Regions from separate parts of the Mesorhizobium japonicum MAFF 303099 genome, predicted to be linked through region 2. Evidence: riboswitches for the same ligand, from Rfam matches in the RefSeq annotation. Region 2 holds a riboswitch; each other region holds the start of a gene.
What was found. Region 2 has a riboswitch for cobalamin ahead of MAFF_RS06645 (DUF1636 family protein). Riboswitches for the same ligand answer to the same signal wherever they lie in the genome.
Positions count from the first base shown of each region.

Region 1 (10,463 bases), 2.9 Mb from region 2:
TGCCGACGCGCGTAATCACCGAGTTTGCCTGGCACTCGCTGTTCATCCGCAATCTGCTCATCCGTCCGGACAAGGCCGAACTCGGACAGTTCGTGCCTGAGATGACGATCATCGACCTGCCGTCCTTCCGCGCCGACCCCGCCCGCCACGGCAGCCGCACGGAAACGGTGATCGCTGTCGACCTCACCCGCCAGATCGTGCTGATCGGCGGCACCTCCTATGCCGGCGAGATGAAGAAGTCGGTATTCACCATGCTCAACTATATCCTGCCGCAGAAGGGCGTGATGCCGATGCACTGTTCGGCCAATGAGGGGCCGGCCGGCGATGCGGCCGTCTTCTTCGGGCTTTCCGGAACCGGCAAGACGACGCTGTCGGCCGATCCGTCGCGCACGCTGATCGGCGACGATGAGCATGGCTGGGGCCCGCACGGCATCTTCAATTTCGAAGGCGGCTGCTACGCCAAGACGATCAAGCTGTCGGCCGAAGCCGAGCCGGAGATATTCGCCACCACGCAGCGCTTTGGCACGGTGCTGGAAAATGTCGTGCTCGACGCCGACGGCGTGCCGGACTTCAACGACGGCCGCCTCACCGAAAACACACGCTGCGCCTACCCGCTCGACTTCATCCCCAATGCCTCGAAGACCGGGCGCGCCAGTCATCCCAAAAACATCATCATGCTGACCGCCGATGCCTTCGGCGTGATGCCGCCGATCGCGCGGCTGACCCCTGCGCAGGCGATGTATCATTTCCTCTCCGGCTATACGGCCAAGGTGGCCGGAACCGAAAAGGGCGTCACCGAACCCGAGGCGACGTTCTCGACCTGCTTCGGTGCCCCGTTCATGCCGCGCCATCCGTCGGAATACGGCAATCTGCTGCGCGAGCTCATCGCCAGCCACGGCGCCGATTGCTGGCTGGTCAACACCGGCTGGACCGGCGGCGCCTACGGCACCGGCAAGCGCATGCCGATCAAGGCGACGCGCGCTCTGCTGACCGCCGCGCTCGACGGATCGCTGAAGACAGGCGAATTCCGCACCGACGCCAATTTCGGCTTCGAGGTGCCGGTGGCGGTGCCTGGCGTCGACAGCGCCATTCTCGACCCGCGCTCGACCTGGGCCGACAAGCCTGCCTATGACCGCCAGGCGGCAAGACTGGTCGGCATGTTCGCCGTCAACTTCGAAAAATTCGAGCCGCATGTCGATGCCACCGTCATGGGCGCGGCGCCCCGGATGCAGGAAGCGGCGGAGTAGCCACCACGCCGCTCGGCACCATTGAAGGCCCGGTTTCGATCGGGCCTTTTCTTTTTCGCGCCGCCGCGCCATGACTGCGGCATGCCGATCGACGACAACATCATCATCGCGGACGAAGCCGTGATCCATCCCGGCGACCTGCACGAGGATTTCATCCGCTCGTCGGGCCCCGGTGGCCAGAACGTCAACAAGGTGGCGACCGCCGTGCAGCTGCGCTTCGACGCGGCCAACGCGGCAGGCCTGTCGGAACGCGTGCGTGCCCGCACGATCAAGCTTGCCGGCCAGCGCGCCACCAAGGACGGCGTCATCGTCATCGAGGCCGGGCGCTTCCGCACCCAGGAGCAGAACCGGGCGGACGCCCGGGCGAGGCTCACGGCGCTTGTCGCCAAGGCCGCCGAACCGCCGCCGCCGCCCCGCAAGAAGACTAGGCCCTCGAAAGGCGCGGTGGAGCGGCGGCTGAAGAGCAAGGCCGGACGCGGCACGATCAAGAAGCTGCGCGGCCGCGTCGGCGACGACTGATCCGTCAGCCGGAGCGTTTTCGGGTCGTTGTCAGCGCCTCCGTGTGGCATTCTTCAAGGTCAACGCAGCAACCGGATTGTCAACCGACCTCATGCTCGTTCTGCCCAAAGGCGTTCGCCACATGCCGGCCTATCTCTCCCGCGCCATCCAGGACGCGCTGGTCGAGGATGTGAGAAGCATCGTCCAGCAGGCGCCGCTGTTCGTGCCGGCCATGCCGCGCACCGGCAAGGAGATGAGCGTGCGCATGACCAATTGCGGCCCGCTCGGCTGGGTCACCGACAAGGAGCGCGGCTATCGCTACCAGCCGACGCATCCGCTGACCGGAGAGCCTTGGCCGCCGATCCCGGAGAGCCTGCTCGATCTCTGGCGGCAGGTGTCGGGTTATCCGAATCCGCCGGAGGCCTGTCTGATCAATTTCTACACGGCCGACGCGAAGATGGGTCTGCACCAGGACCGTGATGAGGCGGACTTCTCGGCGCCTGTCGTCTCCGTCTCGCTGGGTGACGATTGCCTGTTCAGGGTCGGCCAGACGACGCGCGACGGCGCCACGAAATCGTTCAGGCTGAAGAGCGGCGATGTCGTCGTGCTTGGTGGCGAGGGCCGTCTCGCCTTCCACGGCGTCGACCGCATCTATCCCTCGACCTCGGCGCTGCTCAAGAACGGCGGCAGGATCAATCTGACGCTGCGTCGGGTGACGAAGCCGCACGAAGAATGCCTTACAAGCCGATCCTGACGCGCGTCCCTACCGAGCCGCCAGGATCTTGGAAACAGCCGCAATTGCTTGGCAAGGCCGCGCCGTACAGGGGCCGCCCGACGCTGCTACGCCTCGATTTCGAGAGCCGAAAGCGGCTTCGAGCAGCAGGCTAGGATGAAGCCGTCATCGATCTCGTGGTCGAGGATGCCGCCATTGTGGCTCATCTCGACGGCGCCGGAGACTTTCTTCACCTTGCAGGTCCCGCATAGGCCGAATTCGCAGGCCGCGGGGATCCGCACCCCGGAGGCGCGCGCCGTCTGCAGCACGGTCTGGCCGGCGACGCATTCGGCATCGACAACCGAAAGCGCGAAGCGGATCGGTGTCGCTTCGACGGGGACGGTCACGCCGTCTTCACCGGGCGACACGAACGGCGCCGGAACTTCCTCCACCGCGGGTGCGGCAAAGCTCTCCTGGTGGTATTTCGTCATGTCGAAGCCGGCGGCTTCCAGCATGCCGCGCACGGCGCGCATGAAAGGGTCCGGCCCGCAGCAGAAGATCTCGCGTTCGCGGAAATCGGGCGCCAGCAGCGGCAACCGGATCGCGTCGATGCGGCCCATATGGCCGTACCAGCCCTCGCGGCTCGACCGCTCCTCGATCATGAATCCGAGCGACAGGCCCGGCATATGGCCGCCGAGCAGTTCGAGCTCCTTGCGGAAGATGATCTCTTCCGGGCGCCGCGCGCAGTTGACGAAGCCGACATCGGTCCATGGCGCGCAATCGTTCAACCAGCGCAGCATCGACATCATCGGCGTCACGCCGGAGCCGGCCGAGATGAACAGATATTTGGCCGCCGGATGGCTGTGCAGCGAAAAGTCGCCGCTCGGCCCATAGGCCTTGACGTGCGAACCGGGCACCAGGTGATCGAACATCCAGCGCGTGCCGATGCTGCCGGCCTGCGCCTTCACCGTCACCGCGATCGAGAACGGCCGAGACGGCGACGACGACAGCGTATAGGTGCGCATCAGCGGCCCGTCCGGCGTCGGCAGTTCCAGCGTCACGAACTGTCCCGGCTTGTAGCGGAACCAGGTCTGGTTGTCGGAGCGGAAGGTGAAGGTCTTGACGTCAGGCGCCTCGTCGCTGACGCCGATCACTTCCAGCACCTGCAGCCTGTCGTTCCAGGGCGCCATCTGGTCGAGATGGCGATAGAGGCCAAGATCCGTCATCGCATTCATCCCTCAACCTCTCAAGCAACGCTGCGCAACGCCGGCCGGCCATCTCCGGCAAGGCGCGGACCGATGAAGCGGGCATACCAGTCGACGAACTGGATCACGCCGCCCTCATGCAGTTCCGAATAGGGACCGGGTTCATAGGCCGGCGACAGAATGCCGAAGGCGTTTTCCTCGACGATGCGGCGATCCTGGTCGTTGGTCTCGGTCCAGACATGGGTGAGTTCGGCAAGATCGTAGTCGACGCCCTCGACCGCATCCTTGTGCACCAGCCATTTGGTCGTCACCGCGGTTTCCGTGGCGCTGATCGGCAGCACGCGGAAGGTGACGGCATGATCGATGAGGATATGGTTCCAGGTCGTCGGATAGTGATAGTGCATCAACGTGCCGATGCGGTCGGCCGAGACGCTGTCGGACAGGTTCTTCTTCACCGCCCGCTTGCCGGTCATCGTGTAGCTGACCGCGTCGCGCAGCAGCGGCGCGCGGGTGGCGCGGTATTGCCCCGCCGGGTCGATGCGGAACTTGCTCGGCAGGCCGGCCGCCTCGCATTTGGCCCAGTGTGCCAGCATCTCCGGATCGCTGTCGGCGCCTTGCACGCCGGTCACCGTCGGGGCTTCCGGGAAGGTCTTGCACAGTTCAGGGTGATTGCCGGCGCAATGGTAGCACTCGCGGTTGTTTTCCCAGACGAGCTTCCAGTTGCCCTTCTCGACGATGGTGCTCTCGAAGGCGATCTTTGCTTCGCTGAGCCGGTGCGGCTTGAGATAAGGTTCGATCATCGCCCGCATCGGGGCGAAGTCGGCGGGTTCCTTGGCCAGGCAGATGAAGATATAGCCGGCAACGCTTTCGCAGGCGACCGGCTTCAGGCCGAACTGGCTCTTGTCGAAACCGTCGGCCATCTGGCGGGCAAACAACAGCCTTCCATCCAGCTCATAGGTCCACTGGTGGTAGGGGCAGACCAGCTTGGCGGCCGTGCCCTTGTCGGTGTTGCAGACACGGCTGCCGCGATGGCGGCAGGAATTGTGGAATGCGTTGATCCTGCCCTGCTGATCGCGCACCAGCACGACCGGATAGTCGCCGATCTGCACGGTGATGAAGCTGCCGGGCTTGGGCAGTTCGCAATCATGGCCGACGAACAGCCAGTCGCGATACCAGATCAGCTCCATGTCGAGCTTGAAGAAGTCGGGATCGGTATAGAAGGGCTGCTCGAGCGAGAAGCCCTCTCTGCGGCCATTCAAGAGCCTCAGCATATCGTTGCGCGCATCCATGTCCTGTCCTCATACTTCAAGGACTGAACTGGTGGTGATTGAGGAAGGATTAGACGTAGCCCGGCGATAGCCGGGCAAGCGCCATCCGCCTCTTGACCGCCCACCGCGATCAGTCGAGTTCAAAAATCTCGGGCTGGTTTCCGGGCTCTGGAGTGTCCTTGCGGACGGTCGCGACACCTTCCCAGGCTTTTGCCCAGTGGTCTCCCGTTGCGACTTGAACTCCACCACCGTTGCGGGGGCAGCGCCGGACTTTGACCGGCTTCCCAATTCTCCGCCCCGTCGTCACGAAGCGGCACCTGAGATGACATGATCTAATCACGACGGCGTTTGCGACATCGGCATGAAAGCGACATCGCATCCATGTGGCGCGACACGCATGCGCGATGATCGGGTCAAGGACAGCTGTCACGAAAATCGTCTCCGCGACAGCTGTACCGGTTATCAAAATCGACCCGGAACGGGGGCAAAAAAGGCTAACGGTTTCGAAAAGTGACTATTAGCAGGTTCTAAAATCGAACCGAACGGTTCGTTTCTGTTGACGGTGCGTGCAGGAGGGTGTGAACGCTGGACCTCCGAAACAGTCTGTGACCTTGCGGCTGGCTTTGCATAACAAATTGATATCAATAAGAAAAATGTTTGGCATGGAAGCCCTTGGCACAATTTCAAGTGGTGGATTCTTGGTCCACACGGAACAACTTCGTGATTGGAAACGGCGATCTGGCTTTCCCACATCGGGGCGGTCCGAACGACGCGATTTCAATCCCAAGACACGCCGCTAGACGGACGGAAAAAATACTGGAGTACTAAAAATGAAAAAGATTGTTCTCACTGCCGCCGCCCTTCTGGCCATTTCCGGCAGCGCCTTCGCTACTGGCAGCGATCATTATGGTTCGAATGCTCCCGCAGCCACTGCTGCCGTCGACAGCTCGTACACCGCTTCGACCAAGAAGTCGGAACCGGCTGCTCAGACGCCTGCCCAGGGCGCTGATCGCAACCTTTTCGGCAACAACTAACAACGGATCCAGGCCAATGGCGGGCTTTTCGCCCGCCGCTCTGGCCGACTTTGACAAATTCAGGAGAACAACATGAAAAAGATCATCCTTGCTGGCGCCGCGGTCCTGGCCATTTCCGGCAGCGCCTTCGCTGGCAGCGACAATTTTGGCTCCAACGGTGCCAACCAGCCGGCCGCTACGGTCGACACTTCCTACACGGCTTCGGTCGACAAGTCGGCTCCGGCCACGCAGGTGCCTGCTCAGCAGGGCGCCGATCGCAACCTCTTCGGCAGGTGATGCCGCTTCTCGGGAATGGCGGTTCTGCCGGCCATTCCTGTGGAATCCAGAAATTCAGGAGACTAACATGAACAAGATCATCCTTGCCGCCGCCGGCGTTCTGGCCATCTCCGGCAGCGCTTTTGCGGGCAGCGACAATTTTGGCTCCAATGGCGCCAACCAGCCTGCCGTAACTTCGCCCGCCGTAACTTCGATCGACAACTCGCGTACGGGTTCGATCCGCGAGAACGGCTCGCCTGTCTACAAGCTGCTCAATTCGTCGGGCGACGTGCAGAAGTCCGCCCCTCAGGGCAGCGATCGGAACCTCTTCGGCCGTTAACAGCCGAAGCTGATTTTCCAAAAAAAGAGCGGCGGGCCTGGCCCGCCGCTTTTTTTCGCCCTGACGCGGCAGGACCGGCGGCCTCAGGCCGCTTTTGCTTCCGGTCTTTGCAGCGCGAAGGAATGTCCGTCTGCATCGAAGATATGCAGGTCTTCGGCATTGGCGCTCAGCCGCAATGTCGAACCGCGCTTGACCTCGACATTGCCCGGCAGTTTGGTCACCAGCGGCAGGTCGGCGCGGCCGATGTCGACATAGACCAGCTGAACCTCGCCGAGCTGCTCGATATAGTCGACCGCTCCCTCGAACAGATAGTCCGCGCCGCTGGCGATCATCAGATCTTCCGGCCGCACGCCGAAACTGACCGCCGCGCCCTTGGCCGAGGCGGGCGTCGTGATCGGCACCGTCGCCTTGCGGCCGCCGACATGGTTGACGACGGTCGGGTTGCCGGTCTTGTCGATGGTTGCCGGCAGGATGTTCATGGCCGGCGAGCCGATGAACTGGGCGACGAACAGATTGCCGGGCTTCTTGTAAAGGTCCATTGGCGTGCCGACCTGTTCGACATGGCCGTCCTTCAGCACCACGATGCGGTCGGCAAGCGTCATCGCCTCGACCTGGTCGTGGGTGACATAGATCATCGTCGTGTTGGGCATCGATTCCTTGAGCTTGGCGATCTCGATGCGGGTCGCGACACGCAGTGCGGCGTCAAGGTTCGACAGCGGCTCATCGAACAGGAACACTTTCGGATTGCGCACGATGGCGCGGCCGATGGCGACACGCTGGCGCTGGCCGCCCGACATCGCCTTGGGCAGCCGGTCGAGATATTTGGTCAATTGCAGGATTTCCGCCGCCTGGCGCACGCGGCGGTCGATCTCGGCCTTGTTTTCCTTGCCGATCTTCATCGAGAACGCCATGTTGTCGTAGACCGTCATATGCGGATAGAGCGCGTAGGACTGGAACACCATGGCGATGCCGCGCTTGGACGGCGGCACATCGTTGACCACTTCGCCATCGATCTTGAGTTCGCCCGACGTGATTTCCTCGAGCCCGGCGATCGAGCGCAGCAAGGTCGACTTGCCGCAGCCCGATGGACCAACGAAGACGATGAACTCGCCCGATTTGATATCGAGGTCGATGCCGTGGAGAATGTTGAGATTGCCGTAGGACTTCTTCACTTGCCTCAAATTGACATCGGCCATTGGTTTCCTCCCAGTGATTTCTCAAAAATTCAGTCGATGCGCCCGAACCAGGCGCCGTAACCGCCAAGCTCGATCGAACCGGGCCTCGCCTGCCCGGAAAACCCGTGTCCCGGCAAAGGTTGCAGGGATCGGCTGCCAAGGTCAACCTTGGCCGGCTTGGCGCCGAGGTTGAAGACGCAGACAACCTGCTCGTTGCCGGCGCGGCGCGTGAAGGCGACGGTGTCGCCCTCGCTTTCGATGAAGGTGATGTCGCCCTTGGCCAGCGCCGGATGGGCGCGGCGGAAGCTGAGGAAGCGCCGATAGTGCTCGAGCAGTGAAGCCTGGTCACCCTGCTGGACATTGACCGCTTGCGCCAGATGCTTGGCCGGCACCGGCAGCCAGGGCTTGGCCTGGGAGAAGCCGCCATTCTTGGCGTCGCCATCCCACACCATGGGCGTGCGGCAGCCGTCGCGGCCCTTGAATTCCGGCCAGAAGCGGATGCCATAGGGATCCTGCAGATCCTCGAAGCGCAATTCGGCCTCGCCCAGCCCGAGTTCCTCGCCCTGGTAGATGCAGACCGAGCCGCGCAGCGACATCAGCAAGGCCGAGATGACCTTGAGATAGGCGACAGGGTCGGCTTCGCCGGCGGCCCAGCGCGAGGCCGGACGCATCACGTCATGATTGGAAAACGCCCAGCACGACCAGCCGTCGCTGGCGACCTTGCCGAAGGCCTCCAGCACCGAACGCACCTTGGCGGCGCTGATCTTTTCCGGCGCCAGGAAGTCGAAGGAATAACACATATGCACGCGCTTGCCGCCGGCAGTGTAGGCTGCCACGACTTCCAGCCCACGCTGCGAATCGCCGACCTCGCCGACAGCGGCGGTTGCCGGATATTCGTCGAGCAAAGCGCGGAAGCGTTCGAGGAAGCCGAGGTTTTCCGGACGGCTCTTGTCGTAGAGATGGTCCTGGTAGTTGTAGGGATTGACCGCCGGCGCGGTCTGGTCGTTGCGTTCTTCCGGCGGCAGCGGCGGATTGTTTTCCAGGCCCTGGCTGTGAAAGTAGAAATTGATCGTGTCGAGGCGGAAGCCGTCGACGCCGCGTTCCAGCCAGAAGCGGGTGACGTCGAGCAGCGCGTCCTGGACTTCGCGGTTGTGGAAGTTGAGGTCGGGCTGCTCGGCCAGGAAATTGTGCAGGTAATATTGCTGGCGGCTGGTGTCCCACTGCCAGGCGGACCCGCCGAAGATCGACAGCCAGTTGTTGGGCGGGGTGCCGTCGGGCCGGGCGTCCGCCCAGACATACCAGTCGGCCTTGGGATTGCTGCGGCTCGACCGGCTTTCCTTGAACCAGGGATGGATGTCGGCCGTGTGCGACAGCACTTCGTCGATCATCACCTTGAGACCCAGCCGGTGCGCCTCCGCCGTCAGCGCGTCGAAATCGGCCAGCGTGCCGAACATCGGGTCGACGTCGCAATAGTCCGAGACGTCGTAGCCGAAATCCTTCATCGGCGATTTGAAGAAGGGCGAGATCCAGATGGCGTCCGCACCGAGCGCTGCGATGTAGGGCAGCCGTTCGATGATGCCCTTGAGGTCGCCGATGCCGTCGCCGTTCGAATCCTGGTAGCTGCGCGGGTAGATCTGGTAGATGACAGCACCTCGCCACCAGTCGCGATCGATGGCGAGGTCGGGGTTCGAACTGGCTTTCAAAGCGGATTGCATGGTCTCAGCCTCCTTTCACCGAACCGGCAAGCAGTCCGCGGACGAAATAGCGCTGCAGCGAGAAGAACACGATCAGCGGCACGATGATCGTCACGAAGGCCGATGTCGTCAGGATCTCCCAATCGCCGCCGCGTGAGCCAAGCAGCGCATTGAGCTTGGCCGTCAGCACGATCTGGTCTGCTTCCGTACCAAGGAAAACCATCGCCACCAGGAGATCGTTCCATACCCACAGGAATTGGAAGATGGCGAAGGAGGCCAGCACCGGGAAGGACAGCGGCAGCACGATCTTGACGAAGATCTCGAAATCGCTGGCGCCGTCGATGCGCGCCGATTCCATGATTTCGCGCGGCAGGCCGGCGATGTAACTGCGCAGAAGGTATATGGCAAAGGGCAGGCCGAAGCCGGTATGCGCCAGCCAGATACCGAGATAGGTTTTCGATGGTACGCCGAAGAACGTGCCGACGCCGTTGTAGAGCTTCAGCAACGGGATCAGCGACATCTGCAGCGGCACCACCAGGAGGCCGATGATGACTGCGATCAGGAGCGCGCGGCCGGGAAAACGCATCCAGGCCAGTGCGTAGGCGGCAAAGGCAGCGATCAGGATCGGGATGACGGTCGCCGGTATTGTCACCGTCAACGAATTCATGAAGGAGCGCCCGATGCCTTCGGAGAACAGCACGGTCTTGTAGTTTTCGGTGGTGAATTTCGGCGGCGCCGACGAGGCATAGTAGACGCGCTGGCCGCGATCGCCCTCGAACGCCTTGGGCGAGGCCATGACGAAACTGCCATCGGCATTGAGCAGCAAGGTCACGCCGTCCCCAAGATCGGCCGTCGTGCCGGCGGGATATTGCGTCGGCGCCGCCGACTTGACGCCGAAGGCGCTGATGTTGCGCTTGGCGCCGTCGCCAAAGATGTTGCCCTCAAGGACGAACTTGCCGTCCTTTTGAACTTGCGTCGAGGCGGCAGGCAAGCGGCCGGCTTCGGTCTGGGTGGAGCTGGAAAAGGAATTCCACC
Region 1 is NC_002678.2:4,039,331-4,049,793, forward strand. It holds gene MAFF_RS20885 (phosphoenolpyruvate carboxykinase) at 1-1,247, shown strand, start outside; gene arfB (alternative ribosome rescue aminoacyl-tRNA hydrolase ArfB) at 1,329-1,766, shown strand; gene MAFF_RS20895 (alpha-ketoglutarate-dependent dioxygenase AlkB family protein) at 1,858-2,499, shown strand; gene MAFF_RS20900 (hybrid-cluster NAD(P)-dependent oxidoreductase) at 2,586-3,683, opposite strand; gene MAFF_RS20905 (aromatic ring-hydroxylating oxygenase subunit alpha) at 3,704-4,951, opposite strand; cobalamin riboswitch at 5,066-5,266, opposite strand; gene MAFF_RS20910 (DUF680 domain-containing protein) at 5,761-5,964, shown strand; gene MAFF_RS20915 (DUF680 domain-containing protein) at 6,037-6,240, shown strand; gene MAFF_RS20920 (DUF680 domain-containing protein) at 6,308-6,559, shown strand; gene MAFF_RS20925 (ABC transporter ATP-binding protein) at 6,643-7,755, opposite strand; gene MAFF_RS20930 (alpha-glucosidase family protein) at 7,785-9,449, opposite strand; gene MAFF_RS20935 (carbohydrate ABC transporter permease) at 9,454-10,463, opposite strand, start outside.
Region 1: it holds a riboswitch for cobalamin, as region 2 does, so the genes downstream of both, MAFF_RS20905 (aromatic ring-hydroxylating oxygenase subunit alpha) here and MAFF_RS06645 (DUF1636 family protein) in region 2, are expected to answer to the same signal.

Region 2 (10,463 bases):
ACGCCGTGCGCCGCAGGGTGTTGCGGGCCGAAGTTGATGTTGAAATTGCGGACGGAGGTCTCAGCCATTGTGGCGCCTCAATTCGTCTTGGCTTTTTCATCGCCAGGCAGAACGTAATCCGTCCCTTCCCATGGCGAGAGAAAATCGAAATTGCGGAATTCCTGCTTGAGCTCGACCGGCTCGTAGATGACGCGCTTGGCTTCGTCGTCGTAACGCACTTCGACAAAACCGGTCAGCGGGAAATCCTTGCGCAGCGGATGGCCTTCGAAACCGTAGTCGGTCAAAAGGCGGCGCAGATCGGGATGGCCGGAGAACAGCACGCCATAGAGATCGTAGGTCTCGCGCTCGAACCAGTCGGCCCCCGGGAATACACCGGTGATCGACGGCACCATCGTCTCCTCGTCGGCCTGCACCTTGAGCCGGATGCGCACATTCTGCTTCGGCGAAAGCAGGTGATAGACGACGTCGAAGCGCTTGGGCCGCGACGGATAGTCAGCACCGCAGACATCGATGATCGAGATGAACTGGCAGCGCTGATCGTCGCGCAGGAAGGTCACGACTTCGATGAGGTTGCGCGGCTCGACATGCATGGTGAGCTCGCCATAGGCGATATCAGCGTCGTTGACGCGACCAATCAGCCTTTCGCCGAGATAGGTCGACAGTTCGCTAAGGGATGCGGCCATGGATTTACCGTTCGATCGTGCCGGTGCGGCGGATTTTCTTCTGCAGGAGAAGAATGCCGTAGAGCAAAGCTTCGGCGCTCGGCGGGCAGCCGGGCACATAGATGTCGACCGGCACGATGCGGTCGCAGCCGCGCACCACCGAGTAGGAATAGTGGTAGTAGCCGCCGCCATTGGCGCAGGAGCCCATCGAGATGACGTAGCGCGGCTCCGGCATCTGGTCGTAGACCTTGCGCAGCGCCGGCGCCATCTTGTTGGTCAGCGTGCCGGCGACGATCATGATGTCGGACTGGCGCGGCGATGCGCGCGGCGCGACACCGAAGCGCTCCGAGTCATAGCGCGGCATCGAGGTGTGGATCATCTCGACGGCGCAGCATGCCAGACCGAAGGTCATGAACATCAGCGAGCCGCTGCGCGCCCAGGTGATCAGCGCCTCGGTCGAGGTGACCAGGAACCCCTTGTCGGCGAGCTCATTGTTGATTTCGAGGAAGAAGGGATCATCCTCCCCCACCGGCCTGCCGGTGTTGGGATCGATGATGCCCTTCGGCTTCGGCGCGACGAGGGTGCCTGAACTGTCGTTCAATCCCATTCCAGCGCTCCTTTTTTCCATTCATAGGCAAAGCCGATGGTCAGCACTGCCAAAAACACCATCATCGACCAGAAGCCGAGCATGCCGATCTTCGAGAAGGACACGGCCCAGGGAAACAGGAAGGCCACTTCCAGATCGAAGATGATGAACAGGATCGACACCAGGTAGAAGCGGATGTCGAATTTCATGCGGGCATCGTCGAACGAGTTGAAACCGCACTCGTACGCGGAAAGCTTTTCGGGATCGGGATTGCGATAGGCCACAAGGAACGGTGCGGCCAGCAGCGCCAGGCCGACGACCAGCGCCACGCCGATGAACAGGACGATGGGCAGGTACGAACTGAGAAGTGCGTTCATGCAGCGGCTTTCCGTTGGCGCCAATCCACTTTGATTACAGCACCGGACCTTATTGCGGAAGCGTGACAGATTAACCGCTGAACCGTTTTAAGGGGCCTATGCTGCAACGCGGCGAGGGTTAGCGCAGCACTTCCAGCGAAGCAAGTCAAACCTTGTTCAAAACGCCGACCTGGACGGCATATCCGGAGAAACTGGTCCGATCCGCTCCTGTTTGATTTCCTTCTATTTTTACTCCACTTTTCTCTCCTGACAGGGTTGCGGCCAAAACCCTGCTAGCATGGACCGGAATCACCCGTCAGACCCACAGTCGAAGCACCTCAGAGTGATGCCTGCATGAAGGAAAAAATCTCGCTTGCGATGGCTCGGCGCATCGCGCTCGCCGCACAGGGGTTTCTCGATCCCCGCCCAAATGGCACACCCGACCGCCGCCACTTCGCCCGCGTGCTCTCCCGCACCGGCCTGCTGCAGATCGATTCCGTCAGCGCGGTGGTGCGCGCGCATTATATGCCGCTTTATTCCCGCCTTGGCCCCTATCCCCTGGCCTTGCTCGACAATGCCGCCGTGACGCGCAAGCGCATGGTCTTCGAATACTGGGCGCACGAGGCGTCCTTCCTGCCGGTCGAGACCTACCCGCTGATGCGTTGGCGCATGCAGCGCGCCGAGCACGGCGACGAGATGTATCTGGGCCTGGCCAAATGGGGCCGCGAGCATGCCGCCTATATAGAAGAGATCTACCGCGAGGTCGTCGCGCGCGGCCCGATCGCGGCTTCGGCGCTGGAAGGCCAGAAAGGTTCGGGCGGCTGGTGGGGCTGGAGCCATGCCAAGCATGCCTTCGAATGGCTGTTCTGGGCCGGGCGCATCACCACGGCACACCGCCGCGGCTTCGAGCGCTTCTATGATTTGCCCGAGCGCGTGCTGCCGCAGGCGATCCTCGATCTGCCGGTGCCGGCGGCCGAGGACGCGCACCGCGAATTGCTGCGCATCTCGGCTCGTGCCCACGGCGTGGCGACATCAGGCGATTTGCGCGACTATTTTCGGCTGTCGCCGGCCGACATGAAAGGCCGGCTGGAGGAACTGGTCGAGTTGGGCGAGCTCGTGCCAGTGCGTGTCGAAGGCTGGGACAAGCTGGCTTATCTCCATAAGGACGCCCGCCTGCCCCGGAAAATCGGGGCCCGCGCCTTGCTGGCACCGTTCGACCCGGTCGTCTTCGAGCGCTCGCGCTCGGAGCGGCTGTTCGATTTCCACTACCGCATCGAGATCTACACGCCCGCCGAAAAGCGCCAATACGGCTATTACGTCCTGCCCTTCCTCCTCGGCGATAGGATCGTCGCGCGTGTCGACCTCAAGGCAGACCGGCCAGCCAGCGTCCTGCGCGTCCACGCCGCCTACGCCGAACCCGGCGCGCCACCTGAAACCGCCGCGCAACTCTTCGAGGAACTGCAGCAGATGCAGGGCTGGCTTGGCCTTGAACGCATCGAAGTGACGCCCGCCGGCGATCTGGGTCCGGCGCTCGCCGACATCGCCATGTCGTAGCCGCGCGTTGACACCACTGCCTCCAAGAGCCTAAATCCGCTCCAGACGGTCCCTTGCCCGCAACGGCAGGGGCTAAGAGGGAATGCGGTGCGGGATTTCGATCTCAAATCCGCGGCTGTCCCCGCAACTGTAAGCGAAGAGCCAAGGCCGAAAGCCACTGGGACGTTCCCGGGAAGGCGGCACCCAAGGCGATGACCCGCGAGCCAGGAGACCTGCCGTCTGCGACAAAAGAATCCGATCGCCCGGCGGGTTTCCGGGCAAGGAGCCCGGCTTTTGGACCAGAACGGCAGTTTTTCGGCTGGCACAGCGGACAATGCGTCCGCCGACGGCGAAGCCTTGGCCGGCGTCACGGTCATCGTCTGCGCCTCGTGCCGCGACGAGACCGGCTCGGATGCCCATCCCCGCGCCGGCGAACTTTTGGCCGAAGACACGCGCCAGGCCGCAGTGGATGAGAACATCCGCATCCGCACGGTCGAGTGCCTAGGCAATTGCAAGCGCCGCCTGAGTGCCGCGATCCTGCGCGATGGCTGCTGGAGCTACGTCTTCGGCGACCTGACCGCGACCAGCGGCACCGACCTCGTCACCGGCGCCAAACTCTTCGCCACTTCGACGGACGGCCTCATTCCGTGGCGCGGCCGGCCCGATTCCCTCAAGCGCGGCCTCGTGGCCCGCATTCCTCCCCTCGACCTGTTGAAGGATTGATCATGAGCGCTTCCGTCACCCGCGTCCCCTGCACTGTCGTCACCGGCTTCCTCGGCGCCGGCAAGACGACGCTGGTCCGCCATCTCCTGGAAAACGCCGGCGGCAAGCGCATTGCCATCATCGTCAACGAGTTCGGCGACATCGGCATCGACGGCGAGATCTTGAAGGGCTGCGGCATCGACACCTGCCCGGAGGAAAACATCGTCGAACTGGCCAATGGCTGCATCTGCTGCACCGTGGCCGACGATTTCGTGCCGGCGCTCGACCAGATCCTGTCGCTCAACCCGAAGGTCGACCACATCCTGATCGAAACCTCGGGCCTGGCCCTGCCCAAGCCGCTGGTCCAGGCCTTTCAATGGCCAACGGTGAAGAGCCGCGTGACCGTCGACGGCGTCATCGCCGTGGTCGATGGCCCAGCGCTGGCCGAAGGCCGCGTCGCCAACGACATGGACGCCCTGCAGGCGCAGCGTGCCGGTGATGACAGCCTCGACCATGACGACCCGGTCGAGGAACTGTTCGAGGACCAGATCGCCTGCGCTGACCTGATCATCCTGTCGAAGAGCGACCTGATGGATGCCGCCGGTTCGGCCCGCGCCAACGCCATCATTGGCGAACACTCCGCCCGCGCCGTGAAGATCGTGTCGACCTCGCATGGCAAGGTGGACCCCTCGGTGCTGCTCGGGCTCGGTCTCGCGGTCGAGGACGATATCGAGAACCGCAAATCCCATCATGACGGCGCCTTCGACCACGAACATGACGACTTCGACACCTTCATCGTCGACATCCCGTCGATCGCCAATCCGGACGAGCTGGCACAACGCGTCGCCGCCGCCGCCGAACAGGAAAACGTGCTGCGCGTGAAAGGCTTCGTCGAGGTCGGCGGCAAGCCGATGCGGCTTTTGCTGCAGGCCGTCGGCCCGCGCGTCAATCATTACTATGACCGTGCCTGGACGGCCGAAGACGACCGCCGTTCGCGCCTGGTCGTGATCGGCCTCAAGGGGCTGAACCGCCCGGCAATCGAGCGTATACTCGCCGGCTGATTTCAGACACGGGCCGCGATGCATATCCTCACCACGACCTCCGCCTCGCTCGACGACCTCGCCGAGCCGGTCGATCTGCGGCAGACGCCGGCGGATATCGTGGCCTTGTCCTTCACCGACAGCGACCTCGCCGGACTGGCGGCCGCCTGGAAAGCGGATGCCAGCCGCCTGCCCTCGATGCGGCTGGCGGCGCTCCGCGACCTGCGCCATCCCATGTCCGTCGACCTCTGGGTCGACAGCGTCGCGCGCCGCGCCAAGATCATCCTGGTGCGCATCCTCGGCGGCTACGACTGGTGGCGCTATGGCTGCGACCAGCTGGCCTCGACCGCCCGAGAGCGCGGCATCCAGCTGGCGCTGTTGCCGGGCGAGAGCCACGACGAGGATTTGCGCCTGATCGAAGCCTCGACGCTGCCGCGCCAGGAATTGGACGCGCTGCTCGGCTATTTCCGCGAGGGCGGCCCGGCCAATATGGGCGCGCTGGTGCAGAGGCTGGCCAGGCTGGCTGGGCAGGACGCGGCCGTTGTTGAGCCGGTGGCGGTGCCAAAGGCCGGCTACTACCAGCCAGGCCGCGGCGTCGTCCCCCTCCCCCTCGAGAGGGAGGGAAAGGTCGCGCCCATTCTCTTCTACCGCTCGATGCTGCTGGCCGCCGACGTCGCGCCCATCGACGTCCTTTTCGACGCGCTGCGGCAGCGCGGCATGACGCCTGTCCCCATCTTCGTCTCCAGCCTCAAAGACCCGACATCCCTGGCCTTCGCGGAAACCGCCCTCGCCACGCTCAGACCCGCCGCCATCATCACCGCCACCGCCTTCGCCTCCGGTGCTGAACCGGGCGTCGAAACCCTGTTCGACCGCGCCGGCGTGCCGGTCTTCCAGGTCATCGTCGCCACCACCCGCCGCGACGTCTGGGAAAACAACCAGCGCGGCCTGGCGCCCGCCGACCTCGCCATGCATGTCGTGCTGCCAGAACTGGACGGCCGCATCCTCGCCGGCGCGATTTCCTTCAAGGGCGAAAGCGATGTCGATCCCGCCCTTGGCCACCGCGCCTTCGCCAACCGGCCGGAACCGGATCGAGTGGCGCAGGTCGCTGACCGCGTGGCAGCCTTCATCAAGCTGCAGGAGACGCCCCGCGCCGAGCGCAAGCTGGCCGTCCTGATCCCCGACTATCCCAGCGCCCCTGGCCGCACCGGCTACGCCGTCGGCCTCGATGTGCCGTCCAGCGTGCTGGCCATGCTGCATGACCTGAAGGAGCAGGGCTATGGCGTTGAGGGGATTCCGCAATCGCCGCGGGCGTTGCTGGATCTATTGGAGCGGGGCGGCGACGGGCTAGGGTTGGAAGACTATGTCGGACTCTCGAAAGAGTTGCCCGCCGAGGTAATGACTGCCGTTGAGGCGGCGTGGGGAAAAGCAGAAGAAGAGACAGGTTTGCGCGAGGGGGGCGCCTCGCACAAGCCTTCGCTATCGAGCAAAAAACACTTCCCTTTCCGCGCCACGACCTTCGGCAACATCACCGTAGCCCTCGCCCCAGACCGCGGCCGCTCCGCCGATCGCCGCGCCGACTATCACGACCCGACACTCGCGCCCCGCCACGCCCTGCTCGCCTTCGGCCTGTGGCTGCGCAAATCGCTCGGCGTGCATGCGCTCATCCATGTCGGCGCCCATGGCACGCTGGAATGGCTGCCGGGCAAGACCGTTGCACTGTCGCAGACCTGCTTCCCCGAGATCGTCACCGGCGCATTGCCCGTCATCTATCCCTTCATCGTCTCCAATCCCGGCGAGGCGGCGCAGGCCAAGCGGCGCATTGCCGCCGTCACCCTTGGCCATCTGCCGCCGCCGCTGACCGGTGCGGGACTTGACGAAAACCAGCACAAGCTCGAACGCCTGGTCGACGAATACGCCCAGGCCGACGGCCTCGACCGCCGCCGCCGCGACCGTCTGGCCAGGCTGATCGTCGACACGGCGCAAAAGACCGGCCTCGCCGCCGAAGCCGGTGTCGCCAGGACCGACGCGCCCGACGAGGCGCTGCGCCGCATCGACGCCTGGCTCTGCGATCTCAAGGACTTCGCCATCAAGGACGGGTTGCATATTTACGGCCGCGCACCCGACGATGAGTCCGACGCCATGCGCCGCCAAAGCGCCGAGGCTGAAAAGGCCGCACTGCTTGCCGCGCTCGATGGCCGCCACGTCAAGGCCGGGCCGGCCGGCGCGCCGGCGCGGGGCCGCTCCGACGTGCTGCCCACCGGCCGCAATTTGTTCACGTCGGATCCCCGCACCATGCCGACGCCGACCGCCTATGATCTGGGCAAGGCGGCGGCCGAAGAAGTGGTGCGCGGCTATCTGCAATCGCATGGCGACTGGCCGCGTTCCCTGGTCATCGACCTCTGGGGTTCGGCCTCGTTGCGCACCGGCGGCGAGGAGATCGCGCAAGGCCTGGCGCTGATGGGCTGCCGGCCGCAATGGGATGCCGCCACCGGCCGCATCACAGGCATCGAAGTGCTGCCGCCGGCCACGCTCGGCCGCCCGCGCGTCGACGTCACCTGGCGCATATCGGGCCTGTTCCGCGACATGTTCCCAACCCAGATCGCGCTGATCGACGCCGCCGCCAACGCCGTCGCCGCCCGCGACGAGGAGGATTCGGAAAACCCGCTCGCGGCCCGGACCCGAGCGGATGGCAAGATCAGCCCGCGCATTTTCGGCACCTCACCCGGCACCTATGGCGCCGGCGTCGAGGATCTCCTGTCTAGCGGCGACTGGGCGGCGCGCGAAGAGATCGGCCGCGCGTATCTCGACGCCACCTCACACGCCTATGGCGGCGCCGGCGGCGAAGGCATCTCGGCGCCCGGCGCCTTCGAAACCCGCATCGCCGAAGCCGATCTTCTGGTCCACACTGGCGACGACCCCGGCCGCGACATCCTCGAAGGCTCCGCCGACGTCGCCTTTATCGGCGGCTTTTCGGCTGCGCTTGCCGCGCTTGGCCGGAATGCCGATGTCATCGTGCTCGATACGACAGACCCGCAAAAGCCGAAGCCGCGCTCGGTCAGCGAGGCCGTATCGCGGGTGGTGCGCGCCCGCGCGATCAATCCCCGCTTCATATCCGGCCAGATGCGGCACGGCCCGCGCGGCGCCTCCGAATTCGCCGAGACGGTCGACCGACTGGTCGGCTTCGCCGAAACCACGCACGCCATATCGGGCGCGCTGATCGAGGCCGTGCACGACGCCTATGTCGGCGACGCGGACGTTCGCGCCTTCATCCTTCGGGAAAATCCGGCAGCCGCCAAAGTCATTGCCGAACGTTTCCTGTCGGCGCGCCGGCGCGGACTCTGGCATCCCTTGCGCAATTCCATCGACGACGATCTCGCCGCGCTGATTGCCGAGGCCGAGGCGCTGGGAGTGGCGGCATGAACGCCTTCTCACGTCGCGGCGCCTGTCCGGCCCTGTCGGCGCCGATGCAGACCGGCGACGGGCTGTTGGTGCGGCTCAACGCGGTCTATGTGGGATTGTCGCCGAAGCTGTCGATCGGTCTGGCCGAATCCGCCCTGCGGCATGGCAACGGCATCATGGAAGTGACAGCGCGTGGAAGCCTGCAGATACGCGGACTGACCAGGGAAAGCGCTGCACTGCTCGCGGCGGAAGTCGATGCGCTGGGCATTGCGGTGCGCACCGGAGTGCCGGTGGAGACAGGGCCGCTGGCGGGCATCGACCCGCGGGAGATCGCCGATCCGCGACCGCTGGCTGAGCGGATCAGGGCGGCGGTTGAAGAGGCCGGGCTGACGCCAAGACTGGGGCCGAAGGTGTCTGTCGTGGTGGATGGCGGCGGGCAGCTAACACTGGATGCGGTGACGGCCGATGTGCGGTTGAAAGCGTTGCGGAGTGGTGCCGGGGTTCGGTGGCAGGTGTCTGTTGCGGGTGATGGGCAGAGTGCAAGATTGCTGGTCGCGGCGGAAGACCACGCGGCCCGCGATGTCACGGTTGCGGTGCTCAGAATGGTGGCCGAGAAAGGCCGCGAGGCTCACGCAAGAGATTTGTCGGAGCGGCAATTAGTATCTCTCGCAGGCTGGCATTCTGTGGCGCCCCCCTCTGTCCTGCCGGACATCTCCCCCACGAGGGGGGAGATCAGCAGCTTCGCCGCCGGCTCCCTTTCTGAAACCATGCCGCATGTTTCGGCGCCTGGAGTTGGCGAAACCGGCGGCGCAGGCATAATCTCCCCCCTCGTGGGGGAGATGTCCGGCAGGACAGAGGGGGGCGCCTCGCGCAAACCTATCGGCCTTTTCCCCATAGCCGGCGACACTTTCACTCTCGGTATAGGCCTCCCCTACGGCAGCATGCCGGCGGATAAAATCATCGACCTTGCGCAAAGCGCCGTCACCCTCGGCACCAGCGAAATCCGCCTCGCCCCGGGCCGCGCCCTGCTCTTCCTCGGCCAACCATCCGCCGCCAACCAATCCCTCCAAACCATCGCCGCCGCCCTCGGCTTCGTCACCTCCCCTTCCGACCCGCGCACGCGCATCGCCGCCTGCCCCGGCACGCCGGCCTGCGCCTCCGGCCGCATCGCCACCCGCACCATCGCCGAGACGATCGCCGCCGAAAACGCCGACACCCTCGACTTCACGCTGCACATTTCCGGCTGCGCCAAGGGCTGCGCGCATCCCGGTCCGGCGGCGCTCACAATCGTCGGCGGCGAAAATGGAGCCGGACTTGTCGTGAACGCGACGGCAAAGGCCCTTCCTGCGGGCTACAGGCCGGGCTATGACGCCGCGCGCGGTATCGGTCGCGTCGCGGCGGTGATCCGCAGCGCACGATTTCAAGGCGAGACCGCCGCTGCTTGCCTGACAAGGCTCGGGCCGGCGGCAATCGCCGAGGCTTACCGACAGGCCCAAACTAAAAAACGGAAATGAGCATGGCCGCCTACGACTACATTCACGACGGCACGGCGATCTACGAGCGCTCCTTCGCCATCATCCGCGCCGAGGCGGACCTTTCTCGCTTCTCCGAAGCCGAGGCTGATGTGGCGATCCGCATGATCCATGCCTGCGGCCAGGTCGAAGCATCGAGCCATTTCGTTTTCTCGCCCGACTTCGTCGCTTCAGCGCGCAAGGCTCTTGCCGCCGGCGCACCGATTTTCTGCGACGCGGAAATGGTCTCCCACGGCGTCACCCGCGCCCGGCTGCCGGCCGGCAACGAGGTGATCTGCACGCTGCGCGACCCGCGCACGCACGACATTGCCAAGGCGATCGGCAACACCCGCTCCGCCGCCGCCATAGACCTGTGGGGCGAACGCATAGCGGGTTCGGTCGTCGCGATCGGCAATGCGCCGACCGCACTGTTCTACCTGCTGGAAAAGCTGCGTGATGGCGCGCCGAAGCCGGCGGCCATCATCGGTATGCCGGTCGGCTTCGTCGGCGCCGCTGAATCGAAAGATGCGCTGGCCGAGAATTCTTATGGCGTGCCCTATGCCATCGTCCGCGGCCGGCTCGGCGGCAGCGCCATGACCGCAGCCGCGCTCAATTCCCTGGCGAGGCCCGGCCTGTGAACGCGCTTCCCAATGCCAATTCACGGGGCAAGCTCG
Region 2 is NC_002678.2:1,145,935-1,156,397, forward strand. It holds gene MAFF_RS06620 (NADH-quinone oxidoreductase subunit D) at 1-68, opposite strand, end outside; gene MAFF_RS06625 (NADH-quinone oxidoreductase subunit C) at 78-683, opposite strand; gene MAFF_RS06630 (NuoB/complex I 20 kDa subunit family protein) at 688-1,269, opposite strand; gene MAFF_RS06635 (NADH-quinone oxidoreductase subunit A) at 1,260-1,625, opposite strand; gene MAFF_RS06640 (winged helix-turn-helix domain-containing protein) at 1,959-3,158, shown strand; cobalamin riboswitch at 3,188-3,392, shown strand; gene MAFF_RS06645 (DUF1636 family protein) at 3,432-3,860, shown strand; gene cobW (cobalamin biosynthesis protein CobW) at 3,863-4,900, shown strand; gene cobN (cobaltochelatase subunit CobN) at 4,919-8,299, shown strand; gene cobG (precorrin-3B synthase) at 8,296-9,792, shown strand; gene MAFF_RS06665 (precorrin-8X methylmutase) at 9,795-10,427, shown strand; gene MAFF_RS06670 (precorrin-2 C(20)-methyltransferase) at 10,424-10,463, shown strand, end outside.

Region 3 (10,463 bases), 2.0 Mb from region 2:
GCCCTGGGCGCCAAGCTTTTTTACGGTGAAGCGCGCGCTCATCGATCCTTGATCCCACCAAGCAGGAATTCGCGATTGCCGTCGCCGCCTTCGATCGGCGACAGATGCAGGCCGAGCGAACGCCAGCCGGGAACTGCATCCAGCCAATCCTGCAGCAGGCCGGCCACGCGGGCGGCATCGAAGGGGTCCTTCAACAGGCCGCCCTTGCCGATCGCTTCGCGACCCGCCTCGAATTGCGGCTTGACCAGAAAGACCGCGGCAGCACCAGGCTTAGCGAGGGCAAGCGCCGGCGGCAGCGCCAGTCTCAGCGAGATGAAGCTGACGTCGGAGACGATGAAATCTGGATTGCGGCCGGCAAGATCCGCGGCGGTGAGATCGCGGGCATTCAACCCTTCGACGACCGTCACGCGCGGGTCCTTGCCGACATCGGGATGCATCTGGCCGTGCCCGACATCGATCGCGATGACATGGGATGCGCCACGCTCCAGCAGCACCTGGGTGAAGCCGCCGGTCGAAGCGCCGATGTCGAGTGCCTCGCGGCCGGCTGGGTCGAGGCTGAAGTGATCGAGCCCGCCGATGAGCTTCAGCGCCGCGCGCGAGACATAGCCCTGCGCCGGATCATCGATGGCAACAAGGCATTGCGGCGAAACGTTCTGACCGGGCTTGCGGGCCATGACCCCGTCAACCGTCACCGTGCCGCGCTCAACCGCGTCGCGGGCACGCGAACGGCTGGCAAACAGGCCGCGCTGGACGAGCAGGTCGTCGAGCCGCTGGCGGGTGCTGGCTGGCAGAGGCGAGTTCATCTGCCTTCATGGCGAAAGCCGGCAGCGAAGGCAAGGACATTGGGACGGAACGAAGAACATCGCCGCACGCAATCGAATGCATCAAGCCGCTCCGCGGCCTACAGGAATCGCTTTGCGTCCGGCACAATGTTAAGGGGGAGAGCCGTTTGCTGTCAGAACTCGGAGGAGAACGAATGCTGACGGGAACCTGCCATTGTGGCGCAACCCACTGGACCCTGGAAGGCGATCCCGGACCGGTGACGGCCTGCAACTGCACGCTCTGCCGTCGCTATGGCGTGCTCTGGGCCTATGACTATGTCGACGAACGCATTCGCGTTTCAGGGCCGATGGGCAGCTACACGCGCGCCGGAAAGAACACGCCGTCACTCGAAATCCTGTTCTGCCCGACCTGCGCCTGCGTGCTCGCCTGGCGTGGTTTGCGCGCCGAGGAATCTGGTCGAACACGCATTGCCGTCAATGTGCGGCTGGCGCCGCCCGAGGCGGTCGCCGATCTGCCGATCGATCATTTAGATGGCCTGGACACATATGACGACCTGCCCCGCGACGGGCGTTGCGTGCGCGATATGTGGTTCTAGAAGATGGTGCGGGACACCTGGCGCTCGACGGCCGGGGACAAACCGTCGTCGCGACCCCCTGATGCCTGCACGGCAGGATGCTCGGTGGCGATGGCGGGCGGCGGAACAGGATCCGGCAGGACCACAAGCTGCGGCACCTGCTTGTAGGAAAAGCCACCGCGAATATCGCCCATCTTGCTGGCAATGATGCCCAGCGCCGCCTTTTCGAGATTGCGGTCATAGCGCGTCTCGGCGGCGGCCGGCGCGACTATAGTGGCCAAGAGGGCCACGCCGCACAGAAGCGTCTTCATTGTTTTTGTCTCCCTGCCTGACGCCGATCTAGCAGGGCGCCGTTGAAAAACGGCCAAGGGACACGGTAAGCAAAACGCCAAACAGCAGTGTTAACAATGCGTTACGAAATCAAGCCGGCAAACTGATTCAAGCGCTAGAGGTTTTGAGTCAGGCGCGCTGGGCGCGGGCCGTATGATCGAGCGCGGTGAAAACGGTGCGCACGATGCCGGCGGCATCGAGCCCGGCATCGGCATACATTTTTTCCGGCTTGGCGTGATCGGTGAACACGTCAGGCAGCACCAGCGGGCGCACCTTCAAGCCGCTTTCCAGCAGTCCTTCATGGGCGAGGAACTGCAGCACATGGCTGGCGAAGCCGCCAATGGCGCCCTCTTCCACCGTCACCAGAACCTCGTGCGAGCGGGCGAGCCGCCGGATCAGATCCTCGTCGAGCGGCTTGGCAAAGCGGGCATCGGCAACGGTGGTGGAAAGCCCCGCCGCGCCGAGTTCCTCAGCAGCGATCAGGCAATCCTGTAAGCGCGTGCCGAAGGACAGCAGCGCCACCTTGCTGCCTTCCCGAACGACGCGGCCCTTGCCGAGTTCGAGAACCTCGCCGCGCTCCGGCATGTCGACGCCGACGCCATTGCCGCGCGGATAGCGGAAGGCGATCGGGCCGTCATCATAGGCTGCCGCCGTGCGCACCATGTGGCGCAACTCCGCTTCGTCGGCGGCCGCCATCACGACAAAGCCCGGCAGGCTTGCCAGGAAAGTTGTGTCGAAAGCACCGCAATGGGTGGCGCCATCGGCACCGACGAAGCCGGCGCGGTCGATCGGGAAACGCACCGGCAGTTTCTGGATGGCGACATCATGGACGACCTGGTCATAGGCGCGCTGCAGGAAGGTCGAATAGATTGCCGCAAACGGCTTGTAGCCTTCGGTCGCGAGACCGGCAGCAAAGGTCACCGCATGCTGTTCGGCAATGCCGACGTCGAAGGTCCGTGACGGGAACACTTCGCCGAACAGATCCAGCCCCGTCCCACTCGGCATGGCGGCGGTGACGGCGACGATCCGGTCGTCCTCGCGGGCTTCTCTAATCAGGCTTTCGGCGAACACCTTGGTGTAGGCCGGTGCGTTGGCCGGCGCCTTGGCCTGCGCGCCGGTGATGACGTCGAATTTGTTGACGCCGTGGTATTTGTCGGCCGCAGCCTCCGCCGGCGCATAGCCCTTGCCCTTCTGGGTGACGACATGGATCAGCACCGGGCCTTCGCCATTGTCGCGGACATTCTTCAGCACCGGGATCAGATGCTCGAGATTGTGGCCGTCGATCGGGCCGATGTGGTAGAAACCGAGCTCCTCGAACAGCGTGCCGCCGGTGACATAGCCGCGCGCATGCTCGACCGCTCTTGTGATCGCACGATCGGCGCGCTTGCCGAGATAGGATGTCAGCTTCTTGCCGAAATCGCGCAGGCCGGCATAGGCCTTGCCCGAGGCGAGGCGCGCCAGATAGGCGCTCATGGCGCCGGTGGGCGGCGCGATCGACATGTCGTTATCGTTGAGGATGACGATGAGCCGGGCATCGAGCGCACCGGCATTGTTCATCGCCTCATAGGCCATGCCGGCCGACATGGCGCCGTCGCCGATGACGGCGATGACATTGTTGCGGCCGCCGGAGAGGTCGCGAGCGGCGGCCATGCCGAGGCCAGCCGATATCGACGTCGAGGAATGGGCGGCGCCGAAGGGATCGTATTCACTCTCGGCGCGGCGGGTGAAGCCGGACAGGCCGCCCTCCTGGCGCAATGTGCGGATGCGGTCGCGGCGGCCGGTCAGGATCTTGTGCGGATAGGCCTGGTGGCCGACATCCCAGATCAGCCGGTCGTCCGGCGTGTTGAAGACGTAGTGCAGCGCCACCGTCAGTTCGACCACGCCGAGGCCGGCGCCGAGATGGCCGCCGGTGCGGGACACCGCGTCGACCAGTTCGAGGCGAAGCTCGGACGCCAGTTGCGGCAGCTCGCTCTCGTCAAGCGCGCGCAGATCCGCCGGGATGCGGACCTTGTCGAGAAGCGGCGTATGCGGCGTTGCGTTCACGGGAGCTCAGGCTTTCTGTTCAACGGCGAGATAGGCCGCCGGCCGGCGAAAGTAAATGCGTGTCGATGACGCGGATCAATCAGGTCCCCTCGCCGACTTCCTCAGCTTTCCGGCAGCGGGATGAACTCTTTCTCATCTCCAGGAACGATATCGAAGCGGCCCGTCTTCCATTCCTGCTTAGCCTGTTCGATGCGCTCCTTGGACGAGGAGACGAAATTCCACCAGATATAGCGCTGCGAGCCGAGCGAGGCGCCACCGAACAGCATGAAGTGCGCACCGGTTTGCGACGATATGATGATCTCATCACCGGGCCGGAACACCAGCAGCCGTTCAGCCGGGAAGACGTCGCCCGAAATCGCAACCTCGCCTTCTAGCGTGTAGATGGCGCGCTCTTCCGCATCGGCGGCAATCTTCACGCTGGCGCCAGGCGCCAGTCTGAGGTCGGCGTAAAGCGTCTCGGTGTCGGCCCGTACCGGGGAGCGCAACCCTTGAAAATCCCCGATGACGATGCGGCCGCGGACGCCTTCGGCATCGATCTCGGGCAACCGCAAGGCAGCGGTGTTCTCGAACACCGGCGCGACTTCCTCCTTGTTGTCAGGCAATGCCAGCCATGTCTGCAGGCCGGAGATCGACATCGGCGCGCCGCGCAATTCCTCCGGCGTGCGCTCGGAGTGCACGATGCCGCGGCCGGCGGTCATCAAATTCACGTCACCGGGCTGGATGACCATTTCGGTGCCGAGTGAATCGCGATGCCGGATCTTGCCGTCGAACAAATAGGTCACCGTCGACAACCCGATATGCGGATGCGGACGGACGTCAAGCGCCTGGCCCGCGCGCAGGATCGCCGGGCCCATGCGGTCGAAGAAGATGAAAGGCCCGACCAGCCGCCTTTTGGCGGTCGGCAGAGCGCGGCGCACCTCGAAGCCGCCAATGTCCTTGGCGTTCGGGATGACCATCAACTCGATCTGGTCGCTGGCAAAGGCGTCGCCGGCTTCAGGGTCTTTCCCGGGAAAGAAGCTCATGAACTCTCCTCGTCAGCGGTCGATGACCGCTCTGGCCGCATCAGGCAAAGCGGATCGCCGCCTTTGCCCGCAGTTTGGCCGCCACCTCTTCGCGATTGCGTGGATGCTGGTTGGTTTCGAGCGAATCGAGAAGCTCTCGCGCCGATGCCGCAATGGCTTCGACGGCGTGGTCAAACGCATGCTGGTTCTGTTTCGACGGCCGTGTCGTTCCGCTCAGCTTGCGGACGAACTGAAGGGCCGCGTCGCGGACTTCGTCATTGGTTGCCGGCGGATCAAAATTGAACAGGGTCTTGATGTTTCTGCACATCGCTTCCGTATCTCCTCTTGTCCTGGAGCCGTTTCAATCGGGACGAGCTTAATCCTCAACCACGATCGTGTCCAAAAACCGGTAAGGCTGTTCCGTGCCTCAATCCGCGTCCAGCGGCTCGGTTCCGACCGGCTTGCCGTCGCGCGACAGCCTGATCTTCTCGACCTTGTCCTCGGCGGCCTTCAGCAGCCGGTCGCAATGCGCCTTCAGCGCCTCGCCGCGCTCGTAGATGCGGATCGACTGGTCGAGCGGCACGTCGCCACGCTCCAGATCATCGACGATCTTCTCCAGCGCGTCGAGTGCCTGTTCGAAGCTCATCGCCTTGACGTCTTCGTTGGTTTCACCAGCCATCATTCATCCTTTCATCAGTCGCCCGACATGAGCGGCGACCGAAAATGCCAGTCCCTGCAGATCGTAGCCGCCCTCGAGCAGGCTGACGAGCCGGTTGCCGCTGTGGCGCGCGGCGCGCTGCATCAGCTGGCCGGTCGCCCAGTCGAAATCGTCCTCGGTCAGGTTGATCTCGGCCAGCGGGTCGCGGTGATGCGCGTCGAACCCGGCCGAGATGATGATCAGGTCGGGCGCGAAATTGTCGAGCGACGGCAGCACCCGCGACAGGAAGGCATCGCGAAACACCTCGCTGCCGGTCTGCGGCGCCAAGGGCGCGTTGACGATGTTGCCGGCGCCGGTCTCGGTCTTCGCGCCCGTGCCCGGATAGAGCGGCATCTGGTGCGTCGAGCAATAGAGCACCGAGGGATCGTCCCAGAAAATATCCTGCGTGCCGTTGCCGTGATGCACATCCCAGTCGACGACGGCGACACGCTCGGCGCCATGCTTGTTCTGCGCATAGCGCGCGGCAATCGCCGCTGTGTTGAAGAAGCAGAAGCCCATGGCCGTCGTCTTCTCGGCATGGTGGCCAGGCGGCCGCGCGGCAACGAAGACATTGTCGGCGCGGCCTGCGAAGACGTCGTCGACGGCCGCGTTGGCGGCGCCGATCGCGGCGATCACCGCCTGCCAGCTCTTCGGGCTGGCGGTGGTGTCGGCATCGATGCGGGCAATGCCCTCTTCGGGAATGGCGGCACGCACACGGGCGACGAAATCGGCGGGGTGCGCGTAGAGGATGGTGGCCTCGTCGCCCTCCGGCGCCTTGACGCGATCGAGCGCGGCAAAGGCCTCGTCGTCGAGCACGCGCTCGATGGCGCGCAAGCGGTCCGGCCGCTCGGGGTGACCGGGCGGTGTGATGTGTTCGAGGAAGATCGGATGCGTGTAGAGACGGGTTGTCATGCTCCCTATCTAGTGCCCCGGCGCCGCGATGGCCATGCATTGCAGCCTGATGACTGGGGAAAATCGCGCCTGCGTCCATTGGCGTCGCTGCGGGGATTGGCGCGGCCGCGGCTTCGGCGTAAGGTCGCCGCCACTGCCTGGTGCCCGCCGCAAGCGGGAGAATCGGGAACACGGTTGAACTCCGTGGCGTGCCCAACGCTGTAAGGGGGACCGCGCCGGTAAATGCCACTGTCGATGACGGGAAGGCACCGGACGCGGGTTGATCCCGAGCCAGAAGACCGGCCTGGCAGGCATCGTCATCCGCATGGTCAGGCGGACGACATTGATTGCAATCGCAAGGGGACGAGCGATGCCGGAACACATGACCGCTCCTGTCGGTGACGGATTTGACCAGATGGCGCGTGACGCGGTCTACCGCGCCATGTTCACCCGGCGCGACGTGCGCAGCCATTTCCTGCCCGACGCGCTCGACGACGCGGTGCTGGCGCGGCTGCTGCTTGCCGCCCACCATGCACCGTCGGTCGGCTTCATGCAGCCATGGAACTTCATCGTCATTCGCAACGCCGCACGACGGGCTGAGGTGCGCGACCTGTTCCTGGCCGCGCGCGAACAGGAATTGCCTGAAATCGATGTGGAAAGACGGGCGCTCTACCGCAAGCTCAAGCTTGAAGGCATCTGCGAAAGCGCCCTCAACATCTGCATCACCTGCGACCGCGAGCGCTCAAAAAACTCGCCGCTGGGACGTTGGCACAATCCGGAGATGGATCTCTACAGCACGGTCTGCGCGGTGCAGAATTTCTGGCTGGCCGCACGCGCCGAAGGCGTCGGCGTCGGCTGGGTCAGCATCATCGAGCCGCAAGCGTTGAAAAGCCTGCTGGCCATTCCCGAGCACGTGACGCCGATCGCCTATCTCTGCGTCGGCCGGGTTTCCGAGTTCGCACCCAAACCGGACCTGGAAACACATGGCTGGGGCCGGCGGCTGCCGCTGCCCGAACTGATCATGAGCGAGACTTTTTGCGGGCAAGGTGAAGCGCCACTCAAGTCGGCGGTGGCGCGCCTCAACACCGTTGCTGCTGCGCAGGCGAATCCCGCCGATCAGTGCGTCGCGCCGGCCGTGCCCCAGCGCGAGCCGCCGAAGGAGGCCAGCGCTTTGTCCTTCAACTCCCGGAACTTCGACGACGCCTCGGCCAGCCTGATATCCCAGGCCGGATCAGGCACTTGGCCGGCGATGGTCTTGAAATAAACCTGCATCAGGCAAGCGATGGCGAAGGGCTCGATGAACGCGGCCTTGAAGGCCCAGGCAAAGACGATGGCGAGCACGAAAGCCCAGCCGGCGAGTTGCCCTGGCATGAGGAAAAGAATAGCGGCGGCCGGGGCCAGCATCAGCAGGAAGATGACGAATGAGACGCCCCACATGATGACCGCCAGCCAGACGGCGTTCTTGACCATGGTCTTGCCGTTCTGCGCGTAGAGCACGACGCCTTGCCGGGCCGTCTCGAACGGCGAGGACGAATTGATGCGGATGTTGTAGCCGAGGATGATCTCGTCGACATAGGTGAGCGACAGGCGGATCACCGTGTTGATGAAGGAGACGAGGCCGCTCAGGCCCGGAATGGGCAGGAAGGCGGCGATGCCGCCGAGCAGGCCGGTGATGGCGCGGATGGCGCCCTTGACCAACTGGTCAACGACGAAAAGGATGTTGGCCTCGGCGAAACGCTCGGTCACGACCTGCCTGGCATAGGCGATCTGGTTCTGGCCGTCGGGAACATCCCGGCCGTCGATCAGATGGACCATGACGGCGATATGGCCCGCCTTGACGACGTAGAGGATGTATTCGCGGATCCAGTAGACGGCGATCGAGACGACGCCAAAGCCGACCACGCCGCCCCATAGGGCAAAGGACATCGGCCCGTCGGGATCGGTGGAGATATGGCCGACGCCATAGCCGACCGACGCACCGGTGCCGGTCGCCACGATATAGGCCAGCGTGATGCCGAAATAGATGATCATGCGAAAGACAATGAAAGGCCAGGTCCGCATCATGATGGACACCGACCTGCCGATATCGAAATCCCACATGCCCGAATCTCCCCTCAGAGATGGCTGGGAAGGATGCGCTCACCCCCGGGATTGTCAATCGCGGGCTGTGATTAGCGGAGCGCCCGACGGGGGTTTTAGTTCTGTTGCGAAGCTGGTTTTCTGAGCAGTCCCTCGAGCAGTTGCTTGAACGCTGCAACCACGATCTTCGACGTCGCTTCGGGGTCGTTCGAATTGGCGATCCGCTGCGCCGCCTGGCTGCTCGCCCCGTTGATCAGCCGTGCGGCGGTCTCGGGGTCGACGCCCGGGACGACCACCCCCTCCCGCTGCAGCGCGGTCAGATGATCGGTCATTGAGCCGACGCAGGCATTGGCATTCGACCATTGCGCCGGATCGCCCAGCACGGCCGGACCGTCGCGGAATATGATGCGCTGGATTTCCGGCTCCAGCGCCATTTCAATATAGGTCGTGCATTCGTCGACGAAATGCTGCCAGCGGGTCGGCGCTCTCGACGCCACCTCATTCACCCGGGCCGCCATCTCGCCGTCGATTTCGGCGATAACCGCCTCCAGCAGTCCTTTCTTGTCGCCAAAATGGTGATAGAGGGCGCCGCGCGTCAGCCCGGCCGATGCCGTGAAATCATCCATCGACGCTTCGGCATATCCGATCGTGCCAAAGGCCTGGCGGGCCGCGGCGATCAGCTTGGCGCGCGTTTCGGCGATCATTTCCTTGCGGGGTCTGTGCATTTCCGTCTGGTCCTATTCACATACGCTTCGTATGCCAATTGACATACGCGACGTATGCTCTATCTAATCCTCATACGCTTCGTATGTAATTGTCAAACCGTCCTTTGTCGAGGAACCCCATGCAGAACCCCTATTCGGAAATTTTCCGCGCCCCTGGAGCCAAGGGCTTTGCAGCCGCCGGCTTCATGGCGCGCCTCCCGATCGCCATGGCGCCGATCGGCATCGTGGCAATGCTGTCGCAGACGCGCGGCGAATACTGGCTGGCGGGCGCTGTCTCGGCGACATTCGCGCTTGCCAACGCATTCCTGGCGCCGCAGATATCAAGACTGGTCGACCGCCTTGGCCAGACGCGGATCGTCGTGCCCACGACAATCATCTCCGTGCTCGCCTTCATCACGCTGGTTTCGGCCGCCAATCAGGACTGGCCGGTCTGGACGCTGTTCGTGTCGGCGCTGCTGGCGGCGGCCATGCCCAGTATGCCTGCCATGGTGCGCGCGCGCTGGACCGAGCTTTTCCGGGGCCAGCCCGAGATGAACACCGCTTTCGCCTTCGAATCGGCGGCGGATGAACTGGTCTATATCGCCGGGGCATCGCTGTCGGTCGGCCTCAGCGCCGCCCTGTTCCCGGAAGCAGGCATGCTGGCGAGCACACTGTTCCTCGCCTTGGGCTCGACCGCGTTCATCCTGCAGAGATCGACCGAGCCGCAAGTGCGCCCGGTGGACCATGGCTCGAGCGGCTCGGCGATCCGCCTGCGGCCAGTGCAGATCATCACCTTTGCCCTGATCTTCATCGGCGCCACCTTCGCGACGACGGAAGTGAGCACGGTGGCCATCACAAAAGAGCTCGGCCAGCCCGGCGCCGCCAGCCTCGTCATCGGCGTCTACGCGCTGGGGTCGTTCGTGCTCGGCATCATTGTCGGCGCGCTCAACCTGAAGGCACCGCTGCAACGCCAGCTTGCCATCGCGGTCGCCCTCGTCACGCTCGGCACGCTGCTGCCGCTCACCGCCAGCAGCGTGCCGCTTCTGGCGCTGACTGTCTTCATCAGCGGCGTGGCGATCTCGCCAACCTTCATTACGGCCTTCGGCCTGATCGAACGGCATGTGCCCGAAGCGATGCTGACCGAGGGCATCACCTGGGTGACCACCGGGATCGGCATCGGCATGGCGCTGGGCTCCTTCGCCGCGGGCGCCGTGGTGGATGCGTTCGGCGCCCAGAACGGGTTCTGGGTCTCGGTGGCATCAGGCACGATCGCGCTCGCCACCGTGCTGCTCGGCCAGCGCATCCTGGCCACCCACAAATGCGACATGGACGGATGCGAAGCAGCCGCCGTTCCCGCGGAA
Region 3 is NC_002678.2:6,166,873-6,177,335, reverse strand. It holds gene MAFF_RS30490 (class I SAM-dependent RNA methyltransferase) at 1-42, opposite strand, end outside; gene MAFF_RS30485 (TlyA family RNA methyltransferase) at 39-803, opposite strand; gene MAFF_RS30480 (GFA family protein) at 977-1,378, shown strand; gene MAFF_RS30475 (hypothetical protein) at 1,375-1,668, opposite strand; gene dxs (1-deoxy-D-xylulose-5-phosphate synthase) at 1,817-3,730, opposite strand; gene MAFF_RS30465 (pirin family protein) at 3,832-4,752, opposite strand; gene MAFF_RS30460 (DUF2277 domain-containing protein) at 4,793-5,059, opposite strand; gene MAFF_RS30455 (exodeoxyribonuclease VII small subunit) at 5,159-5,410, opposite strand; gene MAFF_RS30450 (histone deacetylase family protein) at 5,414-6,340, opposite strand; cobalamin riboswitch at 6,462-6,641, shown strand; partial or broken gene bluB (5,6-dimethylbenzimidazole synthase) at 6,690-7,349, shown strand; gene MAFF_RS39485 (hypothetical protein) at 7,436-8,419, opposite strand; gene MAFF_RS30440 (TetR/AcrR family transcriptional regulator) at 8,515-9,123, opposite strand; gene MAFF_RS30435 (MFS transporter) at 9,243-10,463, shown strand, end outside.
Region 3: it holds a riboswitch for cobalamin, as region 2 does, so the genes downstream of both, bluB (5,6-dimethylbenzimidazole synthase) here and MAFF_RS06645 (DUF1636 family protein) in region 2, are expected to answer to the same signal.